Regions from separate parts of the Undibacterium sp. GrIS 1.8 genome, predicted to be linked through region 1. Evidence: predicted binding sites of a transcription regulator. Region 1 holds the regulator's gene; the other holds the start of a gene.

Region 1 (4,438 bases):
AGCGATTTCGTCAGATACTGAAATCAATTTGCGCAAGACACCTCGGTCACGCACAATTTCGGCATAACGACGAATATTTGCGGCGGAGGGGGTATTTTGTGCCAGCGCATTTAAATACGTCAAACCACCAGCGTCGTCTGCTTTATTCAGGCCAGTCAGTGCCTCGTAAACGGTAATAACGTCGGCTGGCTTAGTCGCGTTAATCAGCTTAACAATTGCCTGAAAAATAATCCTATGGTCATATCGGTAAAAATCATCCTCGCGGATAAAGTCGGCGATTCTATCCCACGCAGCATTATCTAATAGTAAGCCACCCAAAACAGATTGCTCGGCTTCGATGGAATGTGGTGGGACTCGAATGGAATCTAATTGCGGATCGGAAGGTGCTTTCATGGCGCGCATTATACCTTTTTATTCAATATCGAAATCAACAGAACATGCCTTAATGAAATACATAAATCTGACCATTTATTACTAAGATAACAGGCACAGCCGCTATTAAAAAATAGTAAATACCATTTATGCTGCAAGCTTTAAAATACCAAATTAATTAAATCAATACCTGACTGCCAAGACTAATTGATCGCTCAATCTTAGCGACGTAAACGTTAAAAAGCCGGGCGAACCCGGCTTTTTTAAATACTATGCGACTAAAACTTAAGCGTGCTCGCCCAAGATAGCAACGGTCACATCAACAACTACGTCTGTGTGCAAAGCAACGGCAACAGAATGATCGCCAACGATCTTCAACGGACCTTGTGGCAAACGAATCTGCGCTTTTTCAACAGCAAAACCTTGCTTGGTCAATGCTTCAGCGATGTCGAAGTTGGTTACGGAACCAAACAAACGACCATCAACACCAGACTTTTGCGAGATTTGTACAGTCAAACCAGACAATTTTTCGCCTTGAGCTTGTGCTGCAGCCAAACGTGCTGCTGCTGCTTTTTCCAACTCTGCGCGTTTTGCTTCGAATTCAGCAATCGCTGAAGTTGTAGCACGGCGAGCCATACGTTGTGGGATCAAGAAGTTACGTGCGTAACCGTCTTTAACTTTAACTACATCGCCCAGATTGCCGAGATTAACGACTTTATCAATCAGAATAACTTGCATATTTTTCTCCTAGTACCTTGTCGTCAATTACGCTGTGTGCAAATCAGTGTACGGCAGCAACGCTAAGTAGCGTGCGCGTTTGATCGCTGTGTCGACTTGACGTTGGTACAAAGCTTTAGTACCTGTCAAACGTGCTGGCATGATTTTGCCGTTTTCTTGCACGAAATCTTTCAATGTATCGACGTCTTTGTAGTCAACTTGCGCTACATGTGCGGCTGTAAAGCGGCAGAATTTTTTACGCTTGAACAATGGATTTTGTTGTGGGCGCTTATTTTTCAGTTTGCTTTTGTCAAATTTTTTACCGAATGCCATTTGTGGCTCCTAATCTAGTAAATTTGTCTCGAATTCAGTAATGTGAAATACGAGACTTTTGCTGTTACGGTTCTTGCGCGACAAAAAACCTGTGAATTGCATTACAACACCTAACTCTATTTCCATAAATCGCTTTGAAATTTCTCCTGCGGCTAGCGCATTGATTTCAAAGTCGACTACACGTTGGGCATTTGCTTGCGTTTGCTTAGAGCTATGTATCAGTACCGCAGAGGCTATCGGAATTCCGGCTGGTGTAAAACGCAGCGCCGATTTTTCTACAATGCTGGCAACGACTTTAAGCTGATTCACTGATTTATGTAGCGTCCTCTAACGTGTCAATTATGCTGCTGGCGCTTCTACGCGTTGCGTTTTAGCAGCATCTTCTTTCTGAACAGATTTCATCATTGGAGATGGCGCTGTTTCAGCTTTCTTCATTTTGACTGTGAGGTGGCGCAGAACTGCATCATTGAATTTGAATGCGGTTTCCAACTCAATCAGAGTCTCAGCATCGCACTCAATGTTCATGCAAACATAATGTGCTTTTGCCAGTTTTTGAATCATGTATGCCAATTGACGACGGCCCCAATCTTCAATACGGTGTACTTGACCACTACGTGCAACAACTGTGGCTTTGTAACGCTCGATCATTGCAGGCACTTGCTCGCTTTGATCCGGATGTACGATAAATACGATTTCATAATGACGCATATATTCTCCTTGTGGACAATTTAATAGCCCGCCTCGGCGTCAAGACGAGTGCGGGAAGAGGAAAGCCCACAACTATACTGCACTTTGATAATTTACTCAATAGTTTCAATAGCTTATTACATTTACTGCTACCAATTTATGTGCAACACACCCATTGAGAGGACTTAAAAAAATTTTGAGATGAAAAAGATTTTAGGTTTATACTGTACAAAAATACAGGCTGCATATAAACCCAGTCTCACAACTACACGATTGGAATTCGATCATGCTAAAACTCACCGCTCGCCAAGAACAGATTTTAAATTTAATTAAGGACGCGATCCAAAATACTGGATTTCCGCCAACAAGAGCAGAAATTGCAAATGAATTAGGTTTTCGCTCCACCAATGCAGCGGAAGAGCATTTGCAAGCACTAGCGCGCAAAGGAGTTATTGAAATTGCTCCGGGTACCTCACGCGGCATACGATTGCTTGATTCCATACTAAGCAATGGAAGCACCAAGGCTAGGCCTAACTATATTGCTCAATTAGCGCTACCCCATCCATCACTAATGCAACTTAGTTTGCCGCTAGTTGGCAGAGTAGCGGCAGGATCTCCCATTCTTGCGCAAGAGCATGTGGACACAACCTATCAAGTTGATCCAGCCTTATTTTCAGCTATTCCAGACTACCTGCTCAAAGTGCGTGGTATGTCTATGCGTGACGCCGGTATTTTTGATGGTGATTTGCTTGCAGTAAAAAAATCTAACGAAGCAAAAAATGGACAAATCGTGATTGCCCGTATGGGGGATGATGTTACGGTTAAACGCTATAAAAAATCAGGGAATATGATCGAGCTATTAGCAGAAAATCCTGATTATCCCAATATCAAGATTAATGAACTTGACGAAGACTTTTCACTTGAAGGTTTAGCCGTTGGGCTGGTCAGAGCCTGGACTTAAGTTATGTATTACTAGGTATTGGCAGTATCAGTAAATAAAATAAAAAATTTCATCTGTCACGTCCCAACTCAATCAATATACTCCCCACAATCTTTTTGAAAAACATGATTTTACTCAATTATTGCATGGACAATTAAAATATACTCACCCATAGTATGAACGTACTCCGATTAAATGAATAAAATTTCATGTTTATCGAGCCTACTTTCATCGTCTCGACAAAAGTTAAATTGTCGGTCAATTTAATTTACTATTTTGGTAATAATTTATAAATTAGATAACCCAGAAAATCGATTATGAAAAAAATGGCCGCTAGATAACTAGTGACCATTTTACTTTCTTCAGTTTTAATCAGAGAAAACTATCTGATGAAAACCAAATTTCAGATCAGGCTCAATGCTTTACAACACCACCAACATCGACGCCACCTTCAACTTTAGTGGCCGTAGCAGCTACTAAAACTTCTTCATCAGTCAAAGCAACTGGCTGACGCTCTAAAGCAATTTCTAACACTTTATCTATCCAACGCACTGGAATGATCTCCAGCTTATTTTTGACGTTATCAGGAATCTCAGTTAAATCTTTAGCATTCTCTTCAGGAATTAAAACCGTCTTAATTCCGCCTCGATGCGCTGCCAATAATTTCTCTTTTAGACCACCGATAGGCAATACTTCACCACGCAAGGTAATCTCACCAGTCATCGCTACATCTGCACGTACCGGTATCCCGGTAAAAACAGATACCAGAGCTGTCGTCATAGCAATACCAGCGGAAGGACCATCTTTTGGCGTTGCCCCCTCTGGAACGTGAATATGAATATCACTTTTTTCAAACACATCTGGCTTAATACCCAAGCGCTTCGCACGACTGCGAACTACAGTGCGAGCAGCTTCAATCGACTCCTTCATCACATCACCTAAAGTACCGGTACGTATCACGCCACCCTTACCAGGCATTGCAACTGCTTCAATTGTCAATAAATCGCCGCCGACTTCAGTCCACGCAAGACCAACGACTTGTCCAACCTGGTTATCTTTGACCGCCACACCAAAATCGTAACGACGAACACCCAAAAACTTATCCAGATTTTTTGATGTAATCGTTGCTTTCTTCTCACTCTTTTTAAGTAAGAGCATCTTAACGACTTTGCGACAAATTTTTGATAACTCACGCTCTAAGGAACGTACCCCTGCTTCTCTAGTGTAATAACGAATAATGTCTCGAATAGCACTTTCAGCAACACTGATTTCACCATCCTTCAAACCATTATTTTTAATTTGTTTAGGAAGTAAGTAACGCTGGGCAATGCTAGCTTTTTCGTCTTCGGTATAACCCGACAAACGAATAACCTCCATACGATCCAACAA
Region 2 (4,438 bases), on a different contig from region 1:
AGATCGAGGTTACCTTGTTTTGCAATAAATTCACACAGAGCACGCACTGCAACAGTGTAGAGTTTGAGACTCACTGAGTTTCCTCAAGCCATTCGAGGTAGCACACTGAGATTGGCATCTGATGTAGGGTGCAGTAGTCGATTAGTCGTTGCTGATTGTCTTGCAGACGGTCACCAGGACCTTTGACTTCAATCATGTTGTAACGCTGATCTTTTGGCCAGAACTGGATTAAATCAGGAAAGCCATTTCTGTTCGCCTTAATGTCGGACAAGAGTCGGTGAAACCAATGCCGTAGATGCTGCGCAGGAATACAGGTTAAGGCAAGATTGAGCAAGTCCTCATCTAAGGCACTCCAAAAGACAAAAGGCGATTGAATACCTTGTTTGGCTTGGTAGGTGTGACGTATGGTGGTGAGGTACTCATCAGAATCAAGCTGGACTAGGCAAGCAGCAAAGTCGCCCTGTCGTCGTTGATGGAAATCAGCACTGGTTAAATCGACTGGCCCGCGGTGGAAAGGATGGAAGAATGCACCCGGGATAGGCTTAAAAATAGCTGTCCAACATAGCAAGCCAAATAGCGAATTGATCAGCGTATTCTCAACATAGTAGACCGGTGCTTCTTCTTGCATCAGATGATCTTTAACGACGCCTTCGACGTAAAACGACGTGTCGGGATACGGTAGTCGGAGTGTAATGATGTCGGCTTTAGACATCGTTGGTGTCACTGGTTTCTGATGGCCTAGCTTACGATTCAGGCGTGGCGCACTACGCTGTAGCTGCTGGAGTTCGGCATCACTCTCAGGCGTGCTAAGGGCCTCGTTGAGAAGCTGTAATGCAGCGGCACTTTGCCCCATCTTTTCTAATACGCGGATGGTACGCAGCCTGGTTCCTGGATAACGACTCATCTCATAAACAGCTAATGCTTGAGCCCAGTCTTTTTGCTTTTCTGCTTGTTGTCCCAGCTGGAACAGGAGCTTATCGCGCCGTCGATTGATCCAGTCATTCTCGCTAGTGGTCTTTGCTAACTCACCGAGTACCAGTGCAATGGGTTCTTCCGCATGAAACAATTCGCGACAGGCTTGTAAGGCAATGTAATCCTCGATATCACGACGCGTTTGAAATCCTCGCGACGCCATTGAGAATGGGATTGCCTCATAGCGATAAATACCGAGATCAGATAAGACGAATTCTGACCAGTCTTGCTGCCAATTACCAAAGAAGATCAGGCGCAAGCGGTCACAGAGGGCTTTGTTCTGAATGTGTGCTACTGATTCTTTTGAGGAAGGATGCCAGGCCGAGAATACCTTTGCTTGGGTGCTAACGCCGGGAAGATCGTCACGAAGATAGTCAAGTTGTTCTGCCTTGCGGAGCTGTTTAATTGGTCTGGTGAGTGAGAATACGGCAACAATTTCTGGCTTTTGTAGAAGCTCAAAAAGCTGGTCTAGCGTCAATATCGGATCAGGGTTAATCCATCCTACTTTAATCAAAGGCAACATCGCTTGATGTGTGTCACCTATCTCAGGATAACTCAGTTTGCTTTGACGGAAATAGTCGCCTTTACGCATGACCATGCGGACAAATAAGGCTTGTGAGACTTGTGGCAAGTTACCGAAATCTGCAATGAACGTACGCTCTTCAGGAATTAACACATCATCGTATCGTTCACTGACCCAATCCAGTACTAGTTGGAAATTACAAAGGTAGTACAGCGGGTTTGGTAAGACTTGCTTCATTGCGGGAGGTAGAGATTTTTAACTGTATATGCATACAGTTTATCTGTTTACCTTGGAGTTTGATAGTGACTGTTATATGCACTGGGCTCCTCTTATTCTTTATGTGTGTTTGAATCAAATCGTTGATTCAAAATTAATGCCCTGGAAACGACTTAGAATTTCCAAAAACACAACTTAAGTTAAGTTAAATTGATAATGGTGAGATTGTTTTAAGAACAGACTAATCCTAAAAGCCGGCTCTCCAAATCGTTGCAAGCGCCGTGAGAGATTAATACTGAACACTTTGACCATCGGCACTCAAAGTCGTCTACCTTGCGATTGCACAGGCATCAAAAAAATGGACGATGCCCATTCAGAATTGGCGTATGGCGCTGAATCGATTTATGATTGAGTTTGGTGACCGTATTCAACAATACGACTACTAAGTTGTTCCGTGGCATTTACACAGAATTTCTTACAGGCTCCTCTTAGTTGCGTCGACCAGTTGAAATTACCACAGTTATCTTTAAAAACGAGCCACTACCGTAAGAGCCCGTTCAACATCGGATTGATTTACGTTGAGATGGGTCACCCAACGGATGCGTCTGACCGGACCATCTTTGCTTTTTTGAATCCCGCTTGTCACACGAATATTGTTCTCTGCCAAATACGGCAAAAAGACGCTTGCGACATCGCTGGCAACATCCATAAACAATATATTCGTATGTGCAGGATGGACGACAGTCGAGCTTTCATTCAGTCTGGCATGAGTGCGGATAATCTCTTTTAGTCCGTTCGACAACATCGACGCATTTGCATGGTCATCAGTCAGCCTTTGAACATTGTTTTCTAGTGCATATATACCGGCTGCCGCCAATATTCCAGCTTGACGCATACCACCACCGAGCATTTTTCGTGTGCGTTTCGCCTGCGCAACGAAAGAGGAAGAACCGAGTAATAAAGATCCTATTGGTGCACCTAAGCCTTTCGACAAACAAAGCGAGACAGAATCGTAGGAGTTACAGATGTTCTTCGCCTCCTTAATTGGATCACTACTATTCTCTGTCGCGATCGATACTGCGGCGTTCATCAAGCGCGCGCCATCAATATGGGAGCGCAAACCATATTTTTTTGCCAGCATCTGGACATCACGCATATAAGCGAGTGGCAGCACCTTGCCACCGGTCGTGTTTTCAAGAACGATAAGCCGTGTCCTTGCAAAATGAGGATCATCGGGCTTAATCGCAGATGCAATATCGTCAAGCGCTATCGTGCCATCTGGCTGATTTTCTAAAGGTTGAGGCTGAATTGATCCGAGCACTGCCATGCCGCCAGCCTCCCAACGATAAGTGTGCCATTGTTGACCAACTATCGCTTCTTCTCCGCGCTGGCAATGTCCCATCAAGGCGATCAGATTAGTTTGAGTGCCACTTGGTGCAAATAGAGATGCTTCAAACCCGAGCATCTCTGCCGCCATGTCTTGTAGTCGGTTGACGGTAGGATCATCTCCATATACGTCGTCACCTAAAGGCGCGTCGGACATCGCTTGCTTCATCGCGAGTGTGGGTTGCGTTACGGTATCGCTTCGAAAATCGCCCATGAATTTATTCCGATAAAAGTTAGTTTAGTTTGAGACTTTTGAGTGACTGACTAGTTGAACTGTTATTTGCTTTTGAGTCGTCAATTTATTGGTGAATGCTCGACAATATCATAGGTAAAGCGAGTCGTTATTGTCGCTACAAAAATAGGGAATCATACAAAAAATAGTTATTAGCCAAATACAATTTGGTCGTACTGTCCCGCTGATGTATCCGCCCTAAATGCAGATATCGGAGTACATTGATGTTTCAGTCAGCGATATCTTAATGGCTGTTGAAACATATTTCCTATCAATCTGGAGACAATAATGATACAAGTTCGTAAAGTGATTATCGCAAGTTTGTTCACATGTGCCACCGCTATGACTGGTTGCAGCTCAAATCCAATGATGTCGAACGAGGTTGCGATCAACGGAAAATTAACAGCATCTGCCGAGACGCCATCAAATTCAAGTACCGGAACGGGTTTGCTGGCGGCGACGTTTAACAAGCAAACAAATGTTCTCAACTGGACTGTGTCCTATTCTGGGCTGACTGGCCCAGTGAAAGCAGGACATTTTCATGGACCTGCAATTGCCGGACAAAATGCTGGTGTGGCACTTGGTTTCACCGGTAGCACTGATAGTCCAATCAAAGGCTCTGCAACATTGACTCCAGCACAAGCAGCCGATTTGTTAGCGGGCAAGTGGTACGTCAATTTACATACTGCGGCTAATCCCGGTGGTGAAGTTCGCGCTCAGGCTTTGATTGCGCAATAACTCAATCGGATGATGATTATTTCAAGTTGTTTCGAATGTACGCGGTGAATATGCGCCGTGTACTTTTTTAGATCTACGCCCAAAAAGGTTTAAATATCCATAGCGCCTTTTGTACAGAGTAGATTTTTATAAAATAACGCAGTGATGCGATACCGAACTATTCGCCACGTTACATAAACGAGCGATATTCAATGACACGAATCGATGGATTATATGTCTCCAGCTTTATAGCCCGGCAGGAGCTTGATCCTATAATGAAGACTCAAGCATCACTCGCCTAGCTGACTGTATGGACTATTGTATTCGCGGTGGCACAAGACCTATGGCAAAAACCGATACGACTGCCATCTGTCAAATTGAAGCCAATGGAT

Evidence for each region. The regulator LexA, encoded in region 1, represses DNA repair genes until DNA is damaged. The targets are predictions, from matches to a motif close to ACTGTATNNNNATACAGT.
Region 2: a site for LexA is predicted at 1,754-1,771, ahead of AAKU64_RS20720 (VRR-NUC domain-containing protein). Genes of this name have one in related genera too.

The regions. Positions count from the first base shown of each region.
Region 1 is NZ_JBEONQ010000034.1:41,588-46,025, reverse strand. Features, by position in the region: gene AAKU64_RS15725 (replicative DNA helicase) at 1-393, opposite strand, end outside; gene rplI (50S ribosomal protein L9) at 658-1,110, opposite strand; gene rpsR (30S ribosomal protein S18) at 1,138-1,422, opposite strand; gene priB (primosomal replication protein N) at 1,432-1,731, opposite strand; gene rpsF (30S ribosomal protein S6) at 1,762-2,130, opposite strand; gene lexA (transcriptional repressor LexA) at 2,396-3,070, shown strand; gene lon (endopeptidase La) at 3,464-4,438, opposite strand, start outside.
Region 2 is NZ_JBEONQ010000071.1:4,366-8,803, reverse strand. Features, by position in the region: gene AAKU64_RS20725 (ATP-dependent DNA helicase) at 1-74, opposite strand, end outside; gene AAKU64_RS20720 (VRR-NUC domain-containing protein) at 71-1,732, opposite strand; partial or broken gene AAKU64_RS22680 (IS256 family transposase) at 2,023-2,157, shown strand; gene ltaE (low-specificity L-threonine aldolase) at 2,238-3,311, opposite strand; gene AAKU64_RS20710 (CHRD domain-containing protein) at 3,618-4,067, shown strand.